Regions from separate parts of the Priestia sp. P1_B12_1 genome, predicted to be linked through region 3. Evidence: riboswitches for the same ligand, from Rfam matches in the RefSeq annotation. Region 3 holds a riboswitch; each other region holds the start of a gene.
What was found. Region 3 has a riboswitch for cobalamin ahead of nikA (nickel ABC transporter substrate-binding protein). Riboswitches for the same ligand answer to the same signal wherever they lie in the genome.
Positions count from the first base shown of each region.

Region 1 (6,858 bases), on a different contig from region 3:
TTTGTGAGACGTCCAATTTTCACTTTCACTTCTGCACGCTGTAATTCGATAGCTGCGTTTTCGGTTACAACCGTTGCCGTAACCTCATGACCTGCTTTTTTCACTTGCACGGCTAATGCACGTGCATCGCTAGTTCCGGCTAACAATAAAATCATTTTAGCCCGCCGACCTTATCTTCATGGTGGTCGTGGTCATGATGGTGATCGTGGTGATGGTGTCCGTGATCATGGTCATGATCGTGATGATGATGGTGATCAATATGCTCCATAATGCCGAGGCGATATTGACACGTATCGCAGTTCATTTTCACTTCACCTTCTAATCCTTCTTCAGCACGTTCTTTTAAAATTGTCTGCAGTTTTGGGTGAAAACCGAAATAGCCGGCGAGCTTAAACTCAATGTTTTCATGCTGCATTTTATACTGCGTCACCATTTCTTCCAAACGCTTAATTAGTACTCCTGTAAATAAGAAATACGGGAGAATAACCACTTTTTTAGCGCCTAGTTTTAAACATCGCTCTACCCCTTCATCAATCAGCGGAGCAGTTACGCCCATAAAAGAAGTTTCAACGATTTTATAGTTTGTTTTTTCCCAAAGAAGGCGCGTAATTTTATATAAATCACTGTTTGCATCAGGATCACTTCCTCCTCGCCCTAAGACGATAACAGCCGTGTCTTCAGCTGGAGTTTCTAAATTCTCTCCTGATTCTTGTAATCTCGTTTTTAAAATTTCAAGGGCTTCTTCATGAACGCCAATGGGACGTCCGTATACGAAGTTTACGTGTGGATATTTTTCCTTAGCTTCATCTATAGCCGCCGGAATATGTATTTTAGAGTGGCCAGCAGGCAAGAGCATAATTGGAATTACAACTACATCTTTTGCTCCTTTTGCCACACATGTATCAATGCCTTGACTTACATTTGGGCGTTCAAATTCTAGAAAACACGTTTCTACTAAAATAGATGCGTCCCAATCATGCTTCATAGTCGAAATAAATTCGCGAATTTGATCGTTCCCTTCAGGATCTCTGCTTCCATGACCGACAAATAAAACTGATTTCATATAATGCCCTCCCATTTTTTAATCTCCACACGGAGCTGGTTCTACTTTTATTTTTGGTGTTATATCTTGATAGTCGAATCCATAAACGTTCTTCACACGCTTAAAGAATTTATGAAATCGCTCATTAGGATGACCTTTTTCTTTATATTCATGGACAATGTTCTCCACTATTTCAACAATGTCGTCAGGTGCTATGCCTTCCGCCACAATTTGACCTGAATGCGCATTTCGTCCAACCGTTTTAGCTCCTAAAAATAAATCAAACGCACCTTTTCTATAGACAATGCCGATATCTTCTTGAACTGCGCCATAACAGGCCATACCGCATCCATTAATACCAAGCTTCAGCTCTTTTGGCATGTCCATTCCCCCGAGGCGTTTTTGTAATTCTTCCGTATGTGGAATAGCATCGCTTTTTTCTCCGTCACAAAAATCACACGCTTTAATTGTGAACACGTCTCCGACCGGAGATAGTAAAAAGGAAGCTGCTTGGAGCTTTTTAATAATCACATCTGGCTGGGCTGTTGGAATTTGAAGTTTGATTTGATGGTCAGGTGTATACTCCATCGTACCTTTTTCACCAACAACTTCTGCTAGTGTTGTCATTTGAACAGGCGTGAATTTCTTATTGGCAAGTCCTGGACTAACCGCGACTTCGAAAATAGACTGTACTGGCTGACGTACGACCGCAGAAGTAGGTTCACCTAAAATTGCTTGAAGCGCTTCTTCTGCAAGAGCTCGTGAAGTTGCTGTTTCTTCTGTTTTGGTCTGAATTGCTTCAATAGTCGAAGCTGTTTGCTTTACAGTCTCTTCTTGATCGAGAGCCCATGGTTCTGCTTCTTTTCGAAGTCGCTGATGCGGTCTTAGCGGCTGCTCCGTTTGGTTGAGGGTATATTTTCGCTGATACCCGCGCGGTGTAATCATTAAATCGTCGTAAAAGAACGTAGATGAATTTCCGACAACAACGGTAGTCAGCATGCCAATTTCATGATTTAACATGTCTTTTAAGTTGGTCATTACGACTTCTTCACGGTCACGATAAGCGCTTTTCACAAGACCAACAGGCGTATCAGGGGAACGATACTTTAATAGAATTCTTTGCGCTTCAACAATTTGTCTTGTTCGTCTTCCGCTCTTTGGGTTGTAAAAAGCCACTACAAAATCTGCTTGTGCAGCTGCTTCAATTCTTTTTTCGATTAGCTCCCAAGGCGTAAGGTGGTCACTTAAACTAATTGTACAAGCATCGTGCATCACGGGCGCTCCAAGGAGAGATGCGCATGAATTGATAGCCGAAATGCCAGGAATTACTTCCAGCTCTACGCCCGTTTCTTTTTTCCAGCCTTTTTCAATCAACACTTCATACACAAGGCCTGCCATTCCGTATACTCCCGCATCTCCGCTCGAAATGACAGCTACGGTTTTTCCTGCTTCAGCTTGCTTTACAGCTTCCTGTGCACGGCTTACTTCTTCGGTCATTCCCGTACTAATAATTTGCTGATTCGTTAACAGTCCTTGAATTAATTCCACATAGGTTTTGTAACCGATGATCATATCACTTTCTTGAATGGCTTCTCTTGCTCGCTGTGTAATATGTTCAAAGCTTCCCGGCCCAAATCCAATAACTAAAAGTTTACCTTTCATGCTAGCTCCTCCTTTATGCGTTACTTTTTACTTTGTCAATTCCTTCTATGGAGTCACTGTTTTCCGGAGAAACGAAACCATTTTGATCATATTCATAAATAAGCGATTCCTTTATACTGCAGCCTCCTGCTAAATGTTCTTCGACAATCCGATGAGCCACGGTTTCAGTGACCTGCTTGTACCAATCTCCTGAAGGATAGACGATAGCTACAGGAGCATCTTTGCATCGTCCGTTACAACGTGTACGCGTTGTATGAACCGTTTCATCCAAATCCAGTTCTGTCACTTTATTTCGAATAGCTTGCGTGGCTTCTTCTCCACCTTTTCTCATACAGCTGCTTCCATTACAAATCAATACGTGATGTTTTGTTCCATTTAAGTTCCACGTCGTCACACTCATTCGCTCCTTTACTAAAAAAAGCGCCTCTATCAATGATAGAGGCGCAGAAAAATTCAAACTAAGTTTTTGCACTTCCACCTATATCCCGTAGGGTAAGCTTCGCATTGGAAAAAGGCTGGTTTCCTGACTTCGATTCATCACTTGATTGCGCCTTCCCGAATACAGTGGCATATGCAATCAGCTCATCTTCACAGTGGCGGGTACCGCGCTGGCTTCACACCAGACTTCCCATTTAACGCAATGTGGACATTGCGCACCTTTTTTGCACGATATGTAGTTTTGCGATACGAGAAAAACCCGCTTCGCTAATATGCGAGCGGGTAAAACGTCAGAATAAGAGTGTACACGAATGCCACTTTAAGCCAACGTTTCCCTTCCCGCTCCCCGGAGAAATAGAAACTTCACAATAAAGACAGGTCTCCTGACTTGTGTATCATTCTACTTGAGAACCTTCCCGTGATTTTTCCACAGTGGTTATACTCGTTCGTCCACACTTACAGTTGCGGGGGCAGTACTGGTCTTTCACCAGTTTCCCTATTAAGCCTTCTTGGCATCTTTACTGTTGCTGTTTGATATATATGAACCTTTTAAACTATCAGAATAATAGAAGTAACTACCATATCATAGCGTACATTTTTTTTTATTTCAACTCTATTCTTTTTATAGGATATAAAGAGCCATAAAAAAACAAGAGCAAAAAATCAGCTCTTGTTTTTCTACTTATATAGCTACCAATGTTAAATGAGGATCATTATAATACACGACTTCTGAAAGAACTTTACAGCCATTTGTTTTGGCAAAAGCTTCTCTCGCCTGCTTTTCAGTTTCAAATTCAAACATTTTCATTTCTTTTCCAGCATATACCGTCAGTACCCACATGAAAAGATTCGCCTCCGATTATTGTAGTGATCGCTATATCCACATTATGACGAAACCATTTCCTTTTGAAAACCCATTCTACAAAACTTGTCACAAGAAACTTTTAAAAATTTAAAAACATTTTAACTTCTGTAAATGAACAAAATGTACAAAAGGTTTAAGCAGTATGGTACCTTTTTAAAAAGGTGCTTTTTTAACCAACTGTTGATTCACCAGTAAAAAAATATATAGTATTTATAAAAAAAAAAGAAGCCAGACAGCCGGCTTCTTTTTTAAGAAAGGAAAGAACAGACATCACAATCCCGTTCTGTTCTTTCCTTTGCATAAAAATACACTAATTAAATATCCCTTTCTTAAAGCAGAATCATGTTCGACTGAACATAGTAATAGAGAAGCTTATACGTATGATTCAATGAATCTTGATGCGTTCTCTCAAACGCATGAGAAGAATCAATTCCTGGACCAATCAAGCCGTGTACGATATCGTGTCCGGCACGAATAGCAGCAGAAGCATCTGATCCGTAAAACGGATAAATATCTAATTTGTACTGAATATCATGCTGCTTAGCTAGCTCCACTAAATGCTTTCTCAAACCGTAATGATATGGGCCGCTTGAATCTTTTACACAAATAGACACGGTGTATTCATCAGTAGATTGTCCATCTCCCATAGCACCCATATCAACCGCTAAGTATTCTACTGTTTGAGGCGTAATGTTCGAATTTCCTCCGTATCCAATTTCTTCATTATTTGAAATGAGAAAATGCGTAGTGTATGGCAGTTCGATCTGTTCTTCTTGAATTATTTTCATGAGCTGAAGCAATAAAGCTACGCTTGCTTTATCATCGAGATGACGAGATTTAATAAAACCGCTTTTTGTTATTTCTACACGAGGATCAAACGAAACAAAGTCGCCGACTTCAATTCCAAGACTGCGAACATCTTCTGCGCTATGTACTTTTTCATCCAATCGAATTTCTATATTTTCTTGATTCCGCTCAGCTTTCCCTGCATCTTTATACACATGAACAGATGTTTGATGCATAAGGATGGTTCCTTTAAATACTTCTCCTGATGAAGTTTCAATTTCACAATATTCTCCTTCAATAGAATTGTAGCGAAACCCTCCAATCAGGTCGATTTTCAGACGTCCACTCGGTTTGATTTCTTTTACCATAGCACCTAATGTATCGACATGAGCCGTCAGCATGCGGTGGTGATCTGTATCTTTACCGGGAATAGTAGCGACTAAGCCCCCTTTTCGATTGCGATACGTTTGAATATTTAGCTCTTTTACATAGTCTTCGACAAATGAAATTACCTTTTCTGTATTTCCAGAAGGACTGGGAATCGAAACAAGCTTTTTAATTAACTGAACAGTTTCCGTCATTATGACACTTCCTTTGTCTCTCATTTCTTTTATTTTACCATATGTTTCAAAAAAGATAACAGGCAGCTCCAAACAAAAAAGCCGGGCAGATGCCCGGCTTTTTTGTTTTAAGCTATGTTTGATTTCTTTAATTGATTTGTGTAATTTAATGATTTTTGCTTATCAAACTCGCCTTCAGACTTGGACATTACAATAGCAGCTAAAGCATTTCCTACTACGTTAACTGTGGTACGCATCATATCAAGAATGCGGTCAATTCCTGCAATAAATGCCATGCCTTCAAGAGGGAAGCCCATAGATTCAAGTGTAGCAAGTACAACTACAAACGATGCCCCTGGTACACCAGCCATTCCTTTTGAGGTTAACATTAGCACAAGAAGGAGCTGAATTTGATCCATAATGGAAAGGTCGATGCCGTACATTTGAGCAATAAACAGCGATGCCAGCGCCTGATAAATGGTTGAACCATCTAAATTAAACGTGTAGCCCGTTGGAATAACAAACGATGTAACCGATTTAGAACAGCCGAAGTCTTCCATCTTTTTGATAAGAGACGGTAAAACGGCTTCTGAACTTGCCGTTGTAAAAGCAAGAAGCAGCTCGTCTTTTAACACTTTTATCAGCGTAAACATGCTTGTTCCAGCCATTTTAGCAATAATTCCAAGAACCACAAGCACAAAGAAAATCATGGTGAAGTAAACGGCGAACACTAATTTTCCTAATGGAATAAGTGATCCGACACCAAACTTTATAATATTAACACCAATAAGTGCAAATACACCTACTGGAGCAAACTTCATCACCAAATTAGTTACCCAAAACATTGCATCCAAGACGCCTTCAAAAAAGGCTAAAACAGGTTTTCCTCTCTCTCCAATCGAAGCTACGCCTACACCAAACAGTACGGAAAATAAAATGATTGGTAAAAGATCGCCTTCTGCTACCGATTGAAAGACGTTTGTCGGAACAATATGAAGAAGCTCTTGAGCAATCCCTGTACTTTCAGACGTTTTTGCCGTTGCCTCATATTGAGAAATATCGCTTTTTTCAATATGTCCCATATCAACCCCTGCACCAGGGTGAAATAAGTTCGCGGCAATAATCCCCACTACAATAGCAATGGTTGTAACAATTTCAAAATAAAGAATTGTCTTTCCGCCAAGCTTACCTAATTTTTTGATATCGCCTACTCCTGCGACCGCTACGATTAATGCTGAAATCACAATCGGTACGACAATCATCTTAATTAAATGAATAAATATGTCTCCAACCGGCTGTAAAATAGAAATGGCTGTATCGCTTCCGTAAAAGATAGCACCTACAGCTACGCCTAAAATCAGTCCAATTAGAATCTGAGTTGCTAGACCTAACCTTTTCACTTTCTTGCTCCTTTCGCACAGTTGACTTTCACCCATCGAGCATATGCGGTTCCGCGAACCGTGTATAAATATACATCCTTACAGCACCTTATGTAAACAGTTCTT
Region 1 is NZ_JBFTZR010000007.1:150,558-157,415, forward strand. It holds gene cobK (precorrin-6A reductase) at 1-155, opposite strand, end outside; gene AC1D0Y_RS21780 (sirohydrochlorin chelatase) at 152-1,063, opposite strand; gene cobJ (precorrin-3B C(17)-methyltransferase) at 1,082-2,704, opposite strand; gene AC1D0Y_RS21790 ((2Fe-2S) ferredoxin domain-containing protein) at 2,718-3,098, opposite strand; cobalamin riboswitch at 3,201-3,380, opposite strand; cobalamin riboswitch at 3,499-3,677, opposite strand; gene AC1D0Y_RS21795 (hypothetical protein) at 3,825-3,983, opposite strand; gene AC1D0Y_RS21800 (M42 family metallopeptidase) at 4,337-5,374, opposite strand; gene AC1D0Y_RS21805 (cation:dicarboxylate symporter family transporter) at 5,482-6,753, opposite strand.
Region 1: linked by a shared signal. The riboswitch ahead of AC1D0Y_RS21790 ((2Fe-2S) ferredoxin domain-containing protein) and the one ahead of nikA (nickel ABC transporter substrate-binding protein) in region 3 are both predicted to bind cobalamin.

Region 2 (6,858 bases), on a different contig from region 3:
ATATAACGGAATCGCTAAAATTACGATTAACCGTCCGGAAGTGCACAATGCATTCCGTCCAAAAACAGTAATGGAATTGATCGATGCATTTGCTTATGCTCGTGACGATGCAAGCGTTGGAGTAATTGTATTAGCAGGTGCTGGGGATAAAGCATTTTGCTCAGGCGGAGACCAAAGAGTTCGCGGCCACGGCGGCTATGTAGGAGAAGATGAAATTCCACGTCTAAACGTTCTAGATTTACAGCGTTTAATTCGCGTAATTCCAAAGCCGGTTGTTGCGATGGTATCAGGCTATGCAATTGGCGGAGGCCACGTTCTTCACGTTGTATGTGACTTAACAATTGCAGCGGATAACGCAGTCTTTGGACAAACAGGTCCTAAAGTAGGAAGCTTCGATGCAGGATATGGCTCTGGTTACTTAGCTCGCATCGTAGGTCATAAGAAAGCGCGTGAGATCTGGTTCTTATGCCGTCAGTACAACGCTCAAGAAGCACTAGACATGGGATTAGTAAACACGGTCGTTCCATTAGAACAGCTTGAAGCTGAAACAATTCAATGGTGTGAAGAGATGTTAGAAAAAAGTCCAACCGCTCTTCGTTTCTTAAAAGCAGCATTTAATGCTGATACGGATGGCTTAGCTGGTATCCAGCAATTTGCGGGTGACGCAACGCTTCTTTATTACACAACCGATGAGGCAAAAGAAGGTCGCGATGCATTTAAGGAAAAACGCAATCCAGACTTCCAACAGTTCCCACGTTTCCCTTAAACAGCTGAAACAGCTTGGTGATTATCATCAGGCTGTTTTTTCAATTTAATTTAGTTAATCAGTATAAAAAGGAGAGAAATTCATGAGTAGCCAAACGATTCCTAATGGGCTTATGCAAAGAGCATATTTGACGCCAAATCGAGTGGCGGTAGAAACACCGCAAACGTCTCTTACGTTTCAAGAGCTTCATAAACGTGTTCAAAAAGTAGCACAGCAGCTTTCGTTTAACGGTGTAAAGCAAGGCGATACCATTGCTTTATACATGAAAAATAGAGTGGAGTTTATTGAGATTTTACATGCGGTTTCTTATATTGGCGCCCGGTTGCTGCTCGTCAACACGCGTTTGACAAATGAAGAAATTAATTATCAGCTAACAGATGCAAACGTGTCGTTGCTTATTGCGGATGAAACATTTTTAATGAGAGAATTCCAAAGTTCCATTACTCAGCTTACTTTACCTGCTTTAAAAAGTTCTCCAGAAGCAGAAACAGGTTTTCAAAAAACGTGGAATCTCGAGGACACATTCACCATTATGTATACGTCTGGAACAACAGGTCATCCAAAAGGAGTGCTGCAGACATATGGAAATCACTGGTGGAGTTCCGTTGGCTCAGCGCTTAATTTAGGATTAAATGAAAAAGACTGCTGGCTTATAGCGGTTCCTTTGTTTCATATTAGCGGCTTATCTATTTTAATGCGGAGCGTCTTTTACGGAATGAAAATCATTTTAGAAGAACGGTTTGAAGCAAGAGCAGTAAATGAAGCGATTGAAAACAAAGGGGTAACGATTATTTCGGTTGTCACTTCCATGCTGTCCAACATGCTCGATGAGTTAGGGGAACGGAAATATCCGCATACGTTTCGATGCATGCTTTTAGGAGGAGGACCTGCACCGCTTACTATTTTAGAAGCTTGTGTGAGTAAAGAAATTCCTGTTTATCAAACGTATGGAATGACAGAAACATCTTCACAGTTCGTTACGCTTTCACCTGAAGATAGTTTGCGAAAACTGGGATCAGCAGGTAAACCATTATTTCCATGTGCAATGAAAATTGTAGATGAAAAAGGAAATGAGACCAGCGAAGCAGGAGAAATTATTGTTAAAGGTCCAAATGTTACAAAAGGATATTTAAATAAACCTGAAGCTACTGAAAAAGCAATTCAACAAGGCTGGTTCTATACAGGAGACATCGGGAAAGTGGATGAAGAAGGCTTTCTATATGTGTTAGACAGACGTTCAGACCTTATTATTTCAGGTGGAGAAAATGTATATCCAGCTGAAATTGAAAATGTTTTGTTGAAGCATCCCGCTGTTAAAGAGGCCGGTGTAACGGGAGTAGCTGACGAAAAATGGGGACAAGTGCCAGCTGCATGTGTTGTTGTAAACGAAGACGTTTCAGATGAAGAATTATCTTTACACATTCAACAATTTTTAGCAAAGTACAAACTTCCAAAGTATTTCGTTCGAGTAGAGGAGCTGCCGCGAACGGCTTCTAATAAAATCATACGCCGGAAGCTATCATCGTTCATACAGAAAGGGAGCTAATCGATGATTATAAAAAAAGTACATCTTTATAAAATTGACATGAAGCTTCTTTCTCCTTTTTCAACAAGCTATGGTACAGTGCAGGATCGAGAATTGATTTTGCTTGAAGTAGAAGATGAACAAGGATTTACAGGGTGGGGAGAAGTAGTTGCTTTTTCATCTCCTTGGTATACGGAAGAAACGATTCAGACGTGTTTTCATATGTTAGACGATTTTTTAATTCCCTCGCTTCTTCATCAGCAGCTTCAAAAACCAGAGGATGTTCAAAAGTTATTCAAACCTCTAAAGCGAAATAACATGGCTAAAGCAGCTTTAGACTGTGCTGTATGGGATTTGTATGCAAAGCGGCAGAACAAACCGTTATCTGAAGTAATTGGAGGAGTAAGGTCTGCTGTAGAAGCTGGAGTGGTAGTTGGCTTAAATGATATTTCCATAATGAAAGAACAAATAAAGACTTACATGAAAGATGGCTATAAGCGCTTTAAAGTGAAAATTAAGCCGGGTGCTGACTATGAGCTACTGAAACAAATTCGAGATGAATTTCCAAGCATTCCTCTTATGGCTGATGCCAATTCAGCCTATACGTTAAGCGATAGTGATTCATTGAAGAAACTAGATGAATTGAATTTAATGATGATCGAACAGCCGTTAAGTTCTGATGATATCCTTGATCATCGATTGTTACAAAAGCAAATGCAGACGCCAATTTGCTTAGATGAAAGTATTGTGAGCTATGAAGATGCACGTCATGCAATTGAACAAAGAAGCTGTAAGATTATCAATGTGAAAATCGGTCGAGTTGGCGGAATGTCCGTAGCAAAGCAAATTCATGATTTGTGCGCCCAGTATGGTGTAAGACTTTGGGTTGGCGGAATGTTAGAAGCCGGGATTTCAAGAGCTCATAACATCGCCCTTGCGACATTGCCTTCTTTCACGATACCAGGTGATATTTCTGCGTCATCTCGCTATTGGGAAAAAGATATTATTAAGCCCGAAGTAGAGGTAGAAGCTGGAGTAATAAAGGTGAAGGGAAAACCGGGGATAGGATACGATATCGATAAAAACTTTATCAAAACAATCACAGCATTTGAAAAAGAATACCAATAATTAAAAACCGTTTTTTATGTAAAACGGTTTTTTTTATTGAGGTTGTTAATGTTTAGTAGAAAAATAGGACAAATTTTTTAAAAAGAGCACATTGTTCCATCAAGCGTGTCAAAACATGTTATGATGGAATAGTTTGATGAAAAAAGTCGAAGAGTTTTATCGTAAAAAACAAAATTATTTTTGAAAATAGGTTGATAGTTTTCTAAGTTGTCCTATATAATGTGTTTATAACATAACACAATATGTTGTTTTGAAATCGATAATAAAATACTATATTTTGTGTTTTCCAGTGAAAAAGGTGTCTGATAAAAAGACTTAAAAGGGAATTTGGTGAAAATCCAAAGCTGTCCCCGCAACTGTGAATGCTGATGAAATAAGGAGATCCACTGTGAGTAAACATCATGGGAAGGCCTTAAAGTAAAAAGAAGCATAAGTCAGGAGACCTGCCTTTTTTATGTCGTTTTATCTTCTTCGGGAGGTGAGAGGGTAGAGCGAGGATTGAGAAAAGACTTAGTGTCTTCTTCTATCTTCGTTCTATTCGCTCACCGAGGTACGGTGAGCGATTTTTTATTTTGAAGTGAAGAGAGGAGCCATATTTATGGTGAATACATTAAAGCCTACAATTCTACATGAATTAACTGCATATATTGAACGTTTAAAAAATGAATTTACGCAGCTTGATTTTTCTTTGTATGAGGAAAAGGTTATTCAAACTGTTACAGTAAAGGAAAATATGACGGACGAAAAGGTTGCAAACGTCCTAATTTTAGCAGCCTTAGAGCGTATTTCAATGGAAGAACCAGATTGGACGTACGTAGCGGCAGACGTCTACTTAAACGAACTATATCGAAAAGCAGCGGACAACCGAGGTTATGATAAAAAAGAGAAGTACGGTTCGTTTTATCAGCTTATTCAAGAACTAACAAAAATCGGCATTTATAATAAACAGCTATTAAAAACATATACAGAAGAAGAAATTAATGAAATTGCTTCAGTCATTATTCCTGAACGCGATCGTTTATTTACATACATTGGATTGTTGACATTAGCAGATCGCTATTTAGCGACATCACATGATAAGCGCGTATACGAATTACCGCAAGAACGTTTTCTTATCATTGCTATGACGCTGATGTCTCAAGAAAAGAAAGAAAATCGAACAGCATTAGTAAAAGAAGCGTACTGGGCGCTTTCTAGTCTATATATGACGGTTGCCACACCAACGCTTTCAAACGCAGGAAAGAGCTACGGACAGCTATCTAGCTGCTTTATTGATACGATTGATGACAGCTTACGCGGTATTTATGATAGCAATACAGATTTGGCCACGCTTAGTAAAAATGGAGGCGGAATTGGTGTCTACCTCGGTCATATTAGAAGCCGAGGAAGTGATATAAAAGGTTTTAAAGGCGTATCATCAGGAACAATTCCATGGATGAAACAGCTAAATAATACGGCTGTAAGTGTCGATCAGCTAGGTCAACGACAAGGGGCTATTGCCGTATATTTAGACGTATGGCATAAAGACATCTTTTCATTCTTAGACGCGCGGTTGAACAATGGTGACGAACGCCAGCGCACGCATGATTTATTCACTGGCGTATGTTTGCCAGATTTGTTTATGGAAAAAGTAGAAGCACGTGAAGACTGGCACTTATTCGATCCTCACGAAGTTCGTACGCTGATGGGCTACTCGTTAGAAGATTTTTATGATGAAGAAGAAGGCAGCGGTTCGTTCCGCACTCGTTACGCTGAGTGTGTAAATAATGAACAGCTTTCAAGAGAGACAGTACCTGCTATTGAAATCTTCAAGCGCATTATGCTTTCGCAGCTTGAAACGGGGACGCCTTATATGTTCTATCGTGATACGGTTAACCGAGCTAATCAAAACCGCCACGAGGGCATGATCTACTGCAGCAACTTATGTACAGAAATTACGCAAAACCAAAGCACAACGGTCGTAACAGAGGAAATTACGGAAGACGGAAAAATTATTATTACAAAGAATCCGGGCGATTTTGTTGTATGTAATCTTTCTTCTATCAACTTAGCGAGAGCCGTAACTGAAGATGTGCTTGAACGTTTAATTCCAATTCAAGTACGCATGCTTGATAACGTTATTGAGTTAAATGATTTGCCGGTACTTCAAGCAAAACTAACAAACCAAAAGTACCGCGCAGTAGGGCTTGGCACATTTGGTTGGAACCATTTGCTTGCCTTAAAGAAAATAGCATGGGAAACAGATGAAGCGGTAGCATATTGCGATGAATTGTATGAGCAAATCGCTTACTTAACCGTACAGGCAAGCATGAACTTAGCTAAAGAAAAAGGTGCATATCCATTATTTAAAGGCTCAGATTTTGAGTCAGGCGCTTATTTTGAAACACGTAAATACACAAGCGAAGCGTGGAGTGAACTGCGTAACGAAGTTCAAAACAATGGGATAAGAAATGGCTACTTAATGGCTGTAGCACCTAATTCATCAACATCTATTATCGCGGGTTCTACTGCAAGTATTGATCCGATTTTCCGTAAGTTTTATTCAGAGGAAAAGAAAAACTATAAAATCCCGGTGACGGCACCGGATTTATCACCAGCAACAAACTGGTATTATAAGTCCGTTTATTTAATTGATCAGCACTGGAGCATTAAGCAAAACGCCAAGCGCCAGCGCCATATTGATCAATCCATTTCATTCAATTTATATGTGCAAAATGATATCCGAGCAAAAGAGCTGCTGGATCTTCATATGACGGCATGGAAAGAAAAGTTAAAAACGACCTACTACGTACGTTCAACATCAAGTGAAGTCATTGAAGAATGTGAAAGCTGTCATAGTTAAAAGGAGTGAATAATTGATGACAAGCATGTTAAAACGAGAATTAATGAACGAAACAGCTCCGAACCGTTCGACAGGAATCATCAACGGCAAGAGCTCAAATATTCTAAACTGGGATGACGTCCGATTTTCATGGGCGTTCCCTAAATACAAGCGTATGCTAGCTAACTTCTGGACGCCGTTTGAAATTAATATGGGTCAAGATATTAAGCAGTTCCCTCAGTTAACGGCTGACGAACAAGAGAGTTTTTTAAAAATTATTGGCTTGCTGGCGCTACTGGACAGTATTCAATCAGATTATGCTAGCAAAGTAGCTGACTATGTAACCGATTCTTCGATTAATGCTCTAATGATTATTTTAGCGCAGCAAGAAGTGGTTCATAATCATTCGTATTCATATGTTTTATCAAGTCTTGTACCAAAAGGAAAACAAGATGAAGTATTTGAATACTGGCGCACAGACGAAAAGCTTCGCGCTCGAAATGACTTTATTACAAACGGATATAAAGCATTTAGCGAAGAAGCAACGGTTGAAAACTTTTTGAAGTCTATGGTATATGATGTTATTTTAGAAGGCCTTTTCTTCTATAGCGGATTTGC
Region 2 is NZ_JBFTZR010000001.1:1,074,059-1,080,916, reverse strand. It holds gene menB (1,4-dihydroxy-2-naphthoyl-CoA synthase) at 1-766, shown strand, start outside; gene AC1D0Y_RS05595 (o-succinylbenzoate--CoA ligase) at 849-2,312, shown strand; gene menC (o-succinylbenzoate synthase) at 2,316-3,419, shown strand; cobalamin riboswitch at 3,699-3,884, shown strand; gene AC1D0Y_RS05585 (ribonucleoside-diphosphate reductase subunit alpha) at 4,018-6,261, shown strand; gene AC1D0Y_RS05580 (ribonucleotide-diphosphate reductase subunit beta) at 6,278-6,858, shown strand, end outside.
Region 2: linked by a shared signal. The riboswitch ahead of AC1D0Y_RS05585 (ribonucleoside-diphosphate reductase subunit alpha) and the one ahead of nikA (nickel ABC transporter substrate-binding protein) in region 3 are both predicted to bind cobalamin.

Region 3 (6,858 bases):
TCCTGAATGGCTGGGCTCTCACCTTCCCTTAGTTGTAGCAATAACGAGCCTTCCTCTTAGCTTTGTATTTTCACCTGATGCTTATTATTTTGGCATTTTACCTGTTATTAGCCATACAGCAGCTAATTTTGGTGTAGACCCTGTAGAAATAGGACGAGCAGCTTTATTGGGACATTCCACAACTGGGTTTCCCCTATCTCCTTTAGTACCCGCTACTTTCATTCTGATTGGGCTGGTTGAAGTAGATTTCGGGGAGCATCAAAAGTTTCTTTTCAAGTGGGCCTTTGGGACAACTATTGTGATGACAATTACAGCCATTTTAACGAATGCTATCTCCCTTTAGACTCTACCATAAAAAAGGAAGCCGACTACCATAAGGCAATCGGCTCACACATGTAGGATATTGATTTAACACTAACAAAGTACAACACAACACTAGTAATTATATAATATATTTCATTATTTTGAAAGCGATTTCATATATATTTTTAAAAATATTTTGTTATTTGTTTTTCATAGAAAAAAACCACGTTTCAGCCAATTCGAAACGTGGTTCTTTTCTGTAAGGACTTGCCCTACAGGCTATAAATGTAAGTAAGCTCATTATAGCATGAGCTCTTATCTAGATTCTATGGTAATTACTGTATAATATCGTTACATTACGACCGGTTGTATTTTTCTGTCCATGTGCAGCGTATTCCATGGCTCATCCTGTTCAGCAAGCCTTTCGATAAAATCTTGTGAAGTCCAGAATGGAATAGCCCCCGGTAAAAAAGGATGAGTATGCAGATACAACGTGTCATAAAAATGACTTTGAGCAAATTGTTCCACTGCCTTTAACAGCTGCTGTCCAATGCCTAGACGCCGATATGCTGGATCGACATAGCATTTTACAATCTCGGCTGCAGTTTTATGTTCATATCGCTTTTTTAATGCATGAAACCTTCCATCGTAAGCGTATAAACCAATTGTTCCAATTACTTGTTGATTTTCCGTGACAGCTGCAAAAAAAGCAGCGCCTTTCGCTTGAACATAATATTTATTAAAATGAAGCAAATCCACAGGAAGCTGATTTTTTTCCATCATAGGAAATAGCTCATTCCGCATATTCATGACAAACTGAATCACTTCCGCATCCTTTTCTTTTACTTCTTTAATTTGATACGTTTGTACTTCTTGCACGTTTACTGTCACATCCTTTTATCTATCATTGTATACTTTCTCGTTTTCCTATAGGAACAACACAAGATTGACTATGGCGTTACGTCTAAATGCTGAGTCAGCATATAATACTCGCTTGGATTTGTGGTCCAGTTTTTCACTTTTTGATTATAAGCAACAACAATGTTTGGATGTACAATCGATGACGTCAGCATTTCCTCATTAATCAAAGCGGTTGCTTGCTTAGCTAACTGATCTCGCTTTGCGTCATCTACTGTTGAATTTAACTGTTCTATCATTTTTGTTAGCTTATCGTCATCAATCCGGCTGGCATTTAAACCACCGCCCGGCAAATAGTTCGTACTTAAATAATAGCTTGCATCTCCTCTAGGTGCAGTGATAAGACTGTACAGTGCTAAATCCCAATCGTCTTTTGCCATTACATATTCATCGCTGTCCTCAACGAGATGAATCTTAATAGTAATTCCTAACTCTTTGGCATTAGACTGTATAAGCTGAGCAATCAAAGGAAGTTCTGGTAGAGAGCTGTATGTGACAAGAGAGAGCGATAGTGGCTTTCCATTTTTCATTGGTTTGTCATTTTTGATTTGATAGCCTGCTTTCTCTAAATATTTTTTAGCAGATGGCATACCTCTTTGCTCATTAGCATTATTATCAGCAAAAGGAAATTGAGGTAAAAATGGACCTCGAGCTGCTGCCGCTTGATTGTTCATGATGCTGCTGACAATTTCTTTTCGGTTCAGTAAGGTATCGATAGCTTTTCTTACATTTTCGTCTTTTAATGCGTCATTGGTTTGATTATAAAGTAATAAATGTGTACGCACACTGGGTACTCCACTTACCTTAAAAGACGGATCTGTTTGTAAAGTGCCCAAACTTTCTAAAGGCGGGCGATAAATAATATCCGCTGTTCCGGACTGAAGAGCCGCAACGCGCGCATTAGCATCTTCGTTAAATGCAAAGATCGCATTTTTTAATTTTACTTTCCCATTCCAATAATGTTCATATCTTTCTAACTTCACTTGATTTCCTTGATCGAAAGTCAAAACTTGAAATGGACCTGTGCCAATAGGCTTCTTAGCTATATTAGAAACATCAACATCTATAATAGCTGTGTTTGGATGTACTAACTCAGAAGGAAATTTAGGCATTGGTTCTTTTAATGTAATTGTCAGCGCATGACCGTTCGCTTTCATTTCTTTAATATTTAAAGCGTTTTTCATCGCATAACTTTGATCTATCGTTCTTTGAAGAGAAGACTTAACGGCATTTGCATCTAGTGCTTTACCATTTTGAAACGTAATATTCTTTCTTATCGTAAATGTCCACGTAAGACCGTTATCTTCCGTTTTCCACTTTTCAGCAAGCCAGGGCTTTATTTTTAAATCATTGCTGATTTTAACAAGCGTCTCCCCTACTCCCGCACGAACTGCTGTATAATTATCATCCGTATGAGGATCAAGTGTTGCAGATGTAAAATTAAATAAAAACGTCACACTTTTATCCGTTTTCTTTTTTTCTTTTATACTTATGCTCTCTTCATTAGGAGCACAAGCAGTGAGGCAAAGTAACACAAGAAATATCATAGATACGAGTTTTTTATTATTTATCATTGATTTTTCCACCTTCTATTTTAATACAAAAAAAAAGCACTTCTAAAAAGAAGTGCTTGTCTTCAATACAAATTCAGATAAACGTATCCCTTGTTTATCTTATTTTTGATTCTGCCAAAACACCTCCCTATCCTCGTAGGTTATTGTGTGCTGCGATTTATGGCAGGTCTCCTGGCTTCAAGTCATTGCCTTATACCGCCTTCCCGTCTCTAAATAGACAGTGGCTTTTTGACATAAGGCTCCTTGTTACAGTGGCGGGACCGCTCCGGATTTGCACCGGATTCCCTTTTAAGGCAATTGAAAAACAATTGCCACCATAAAAGCTGGTTATTTAATTTAGTAGCGTGCTCTTGAAACTCTAGAAGTAGAAGCTGATGGTGAAACATCTTCATCATCAAATCCAGTGGCAATAACGGTTACCATCATTTCGTCCTTTAAATCTTCATTAATCACGGACCCAAAAATCATATTTAAGTCCTGATCAGAAGCAGACGTGACAATATCTGCTGCTTCCTGTACTTCGTAAAGACTCAAGCTGCTGCCGCTCGTAATGTTCAACAGCACGCCTCTTGCTCCATCAATCGATGCATCTAGCAGCGGACTAGAAATCGCTTTTTTCGCCGCTTCAATTGCCCGGTCTGATCCAGAAGCTCGTCCGATACCCATAAGCGCAAATCCTTGATTAGACATGATTGTTTTTACATCAGCAAAGTCAAGGTTAATCAGCCCCGGAACAGCGATTAAATCTGAAATACCTTGAATACCTTGGCGAAGAACATTATCTGCTTCACGGAATGCTTCAAGCATAGGCGTCTTTTTATCGACAATTTCAAGCAAGCGGTCGTTTGGAATCACAATAAGGGTATCTACCGATTCATTCATCGCAGTAATACCGCCTACTGCTTGCTTCGTACGTTTATTTCCTTCAAACTTGAATGGGCGAGTGACTACTCCAATTGTTAAAGCATTTAGTTCACGGGCAATTTGGGCAATAACTGGGGCTGCTCCAGTACCGGTTCCTCCACCCATGCCAGCTGTTACGAATACCATGTCTGCGCCTTGCAGTACTTCTTGAATTTGTTCTCTGCTTTCTTCGGCTGCTTCTCTTCCCACTTCTGGATTAGCTCCTGCACCTAATCCTCGCGTTAATGCCGCACCAATCTGCATTTTTACATCTGCTTTAGATAAGTTAAGCGCCTGAGCATCCGTATTAACGGCAATAAATTCTACTCCTTGTACACCGTGTTCAATCATACGGTTAACGGTGTTATTTCCTCCACCGCCGACTCCAATTACTTTAATTCGCACTAGTGGCGATACATCTGCATCAAATCCAAACATTCTAAGTTCCTCCTCAATGATCAAAATTACTTTCTCTTCTTATCCGAAAAAACACGTGAAGAACCTTTTACTCCTATGTTTAACGCGTAACTGTTCTTTTGTTTTACAGATTTTATACATTTCTCTTTTAACCTTCAAATCTTTACATCTTTATGTAAATTTATTGTTGTTCTAAAATTAGTACGCCGAACTCTTTTATGGCTTTTCCACTCAAAACGGCATATAAGCTTATTGTATCATTCATTTGACAGATGTCTGTATTTAATTTTGAGTAAGATGTGACTAAGAGAATAATATTTTTAGAGACAAAATGAGAAAAAGCCCTTAGAAATAAGGGCTTCTCTAGATAATAAACCGTTTTATAATTTCCCAGTTAAGAATTGAGCCTCTCCCATGCCAAAGCTCCAGTCAGCATTATCGTTTTCAACAATCGAAATCATAATGTCGTTTGGCTGAATGCCGCAGCTCTCTCCAAGCTCTTTTACAATTAATCTGTAAAGAGCTTGCTTTTGCTCTTCTGTTCGCTGTTTACTCGTTACACTTATAATAACCAAATCCTTGCTTCTCTCAAAGCCAAGACCTGTATCTTCAATAATCATTTCATGAGCAGGATGCTGATGTACAATTTGATAACGGTCTCGCTCCGGGACGCCAAAGGCTTCTAGCATCGCTCGGTGAGCAGCGTCTAGCAATGTTTTTAACTCTTTTTCATCTCTTCCTTCTATTACATCAAATCTAAGTAATGGCATACTAAGTAACCTCCAGCTTTTTGTCTAATATATTATTGCCTCATCATATCACAACTATCATTTGTAAAAAAAAGATATGCTATTCACAATATGCTCTCTAGTGAAAGAGACCTCAAATGCTTCAATAAAAGCTGAACCTAACAAAAAGAAATGAGCAGCATAACGGCTCATTTCATTAGTATAAAAACATTTATAATAAGAGCTAAAATACATACAGATACAATGGCAATGAGTACGTTCATCACAAGGTTTTGCGAGGATGTTTTGGCTTGTTTTTTCATATCAGCCCGACTCATCTGTTGCTTTTCATGATCACTTTTAGACATCACGTAGCCTCTCCTATTCATCAAAATGTCAGCAGTGTGTAAATGATTTTTGAGAAACCTTGATCCAGTTCTTTTGTATAGACAGCAGCACATGCAGGTTATCACCAGTTATTTTAGCATGTTTTGTCAAATAAGTGGACTATGTAGCGCTTCAATTTATTATTCACAGCCAAATATATTTAAATTCGTTGCTTTTCTCTTCTTTTCTCGCTATTGTTTGAGAAGAAGGATAATTAGATACGATAAAGGATGATACGATATTGAATAACCATACGCAGCTGCCTCAGTATATCTACACATACGCATGCAGCGAAGAGGAACTCTCACTATGTCAATTAGAGAGACGCTCTCTTTTTGAAATTGAAACTGAGAAACCTATCATAAAAAGTGCTGTTAAACTTGATCCAAGCAGAAGCCCTTTTATCAAAGAGCGATTAGATATTATGTATGAATCAGATGACCTTGCAGATATTTGTAAGCAAGTAGAAGATATTGACCTCGGAGACAAAACATTTAAACTCATTTTTATGAAAATTAATGACTTGGAAAAAGATCAAAAAATAAGTTATAAAGGTCAGCGTGCTATTGAACGTGATGTGGGTTGGCATTTTGTAGCAGAAGCAGACTTGCATAACCCTGACCACTTTTTTGGCATTGTTCCATTTGAAGGACGCTGGTATTTTGGGAAATATCAAAAAAGCGAAGCGGTATGGCTGCATCATTTGAAAAAACCGCGTGAATACTCTACAGCACTCAGTACCCGCCTTGCAAGAGCTGTAGCTAACATTGCCGTTCCAAACCCCGAAGGAATGAAAGCGATTGATCCATGCTGCGGTATTGGTACAGTCCTTGTAGAAGCCCTTTCAATGGGTATTGATATTGTAGGACGCGATATCAATCCACTTGTGACCGACGGATCTCGTGAAAATATTGCGCATTTCGGCTTAAGCGGTGATGTCAAAACTGGACCGATTTCAGATGTTACAACTCACTATGATGTAGCTATCATCGACATGCCTTACAATCTCTACACCCACGCGACGCCTGAAGATCAGCTTTCTATTTTAAAACACGCGCGCCGCTTTGCGGATAAAGTAGTCGTGATTACAGTAGATACGATTGACCATATGATTCATGAAGCGGGCTTTTCTATTTCAGATCGCTGCGTAGCGCGCAAAAGCGTATTTTCTAGACAAGTAGTTGTATGCGAATAAAAAAGACACCAGTCTAACAGGCTGGTGTCTTTTGATTTACCACTCTTTAGGTTCATAGTCTAATTCTTTGAATAGCTGCGTACGCTCTTTTTTCGTTAAATCTCTCCATTGCCCAACAGGTAAGTTGTTTAAATGGATATTCATAATACGCGTGCGCTGAAGGCGGTACACTTCATATCCGAGCACTTCACACATACGGCGAATTTGACGATTTAAACCCTGTGTTAAAATAATTTGAAACTCATACTTAGACAGCTGTGTCACTTCACAAGGAAGCGTTTTTGTGCCTAAAATTTTCACTCCCTCAGACATGTTTTTGATAAACTCTGGTGTAATTGGCTTATCTACTGCCACAATATATTCTTTTTCATGCTTGTTTTCTGCACGTAAAATTTCATTAATAATATCGCCGTCATTTGTAAGTAAAATTAAG
Region 3 is NZ_JBFTZR010000009.1:100,363-107,220, forward strand. It holds gene AC1D0Y_RS23325 (CitMHS family transporter) at 1-343, shown strand, start outside; gene AC1D0Y_RS23330 (GNAT family N-acetyltransferase) at 655-1,182, opposite strand; gene nikA (nickel ABC transporter substrate-binding protein) at 1,254-2,795, opposite strand; cobalamin riboswitch at 2,939-3,129, opposite strand; gene ftsZ (cell division protein FtsZ) at 3,132-4,136, opposite strand; gene AC1D0Y_RS23345 (tautomerase family protein) at 4,496-4,885, opposite strand; gene AC1D0Y_RS23350 (hypothetical protein) at 5,053-5,211, opposite strand; gene AC1D0Y_RS23355 (TRM11 family SAM-dependent methyltransferase) at 5,472-6,425, shown strand; gene rluF (23S rRNA pseudouridine(2604) synthase RluF) at 6,462-6,858, opposite strand, start outside.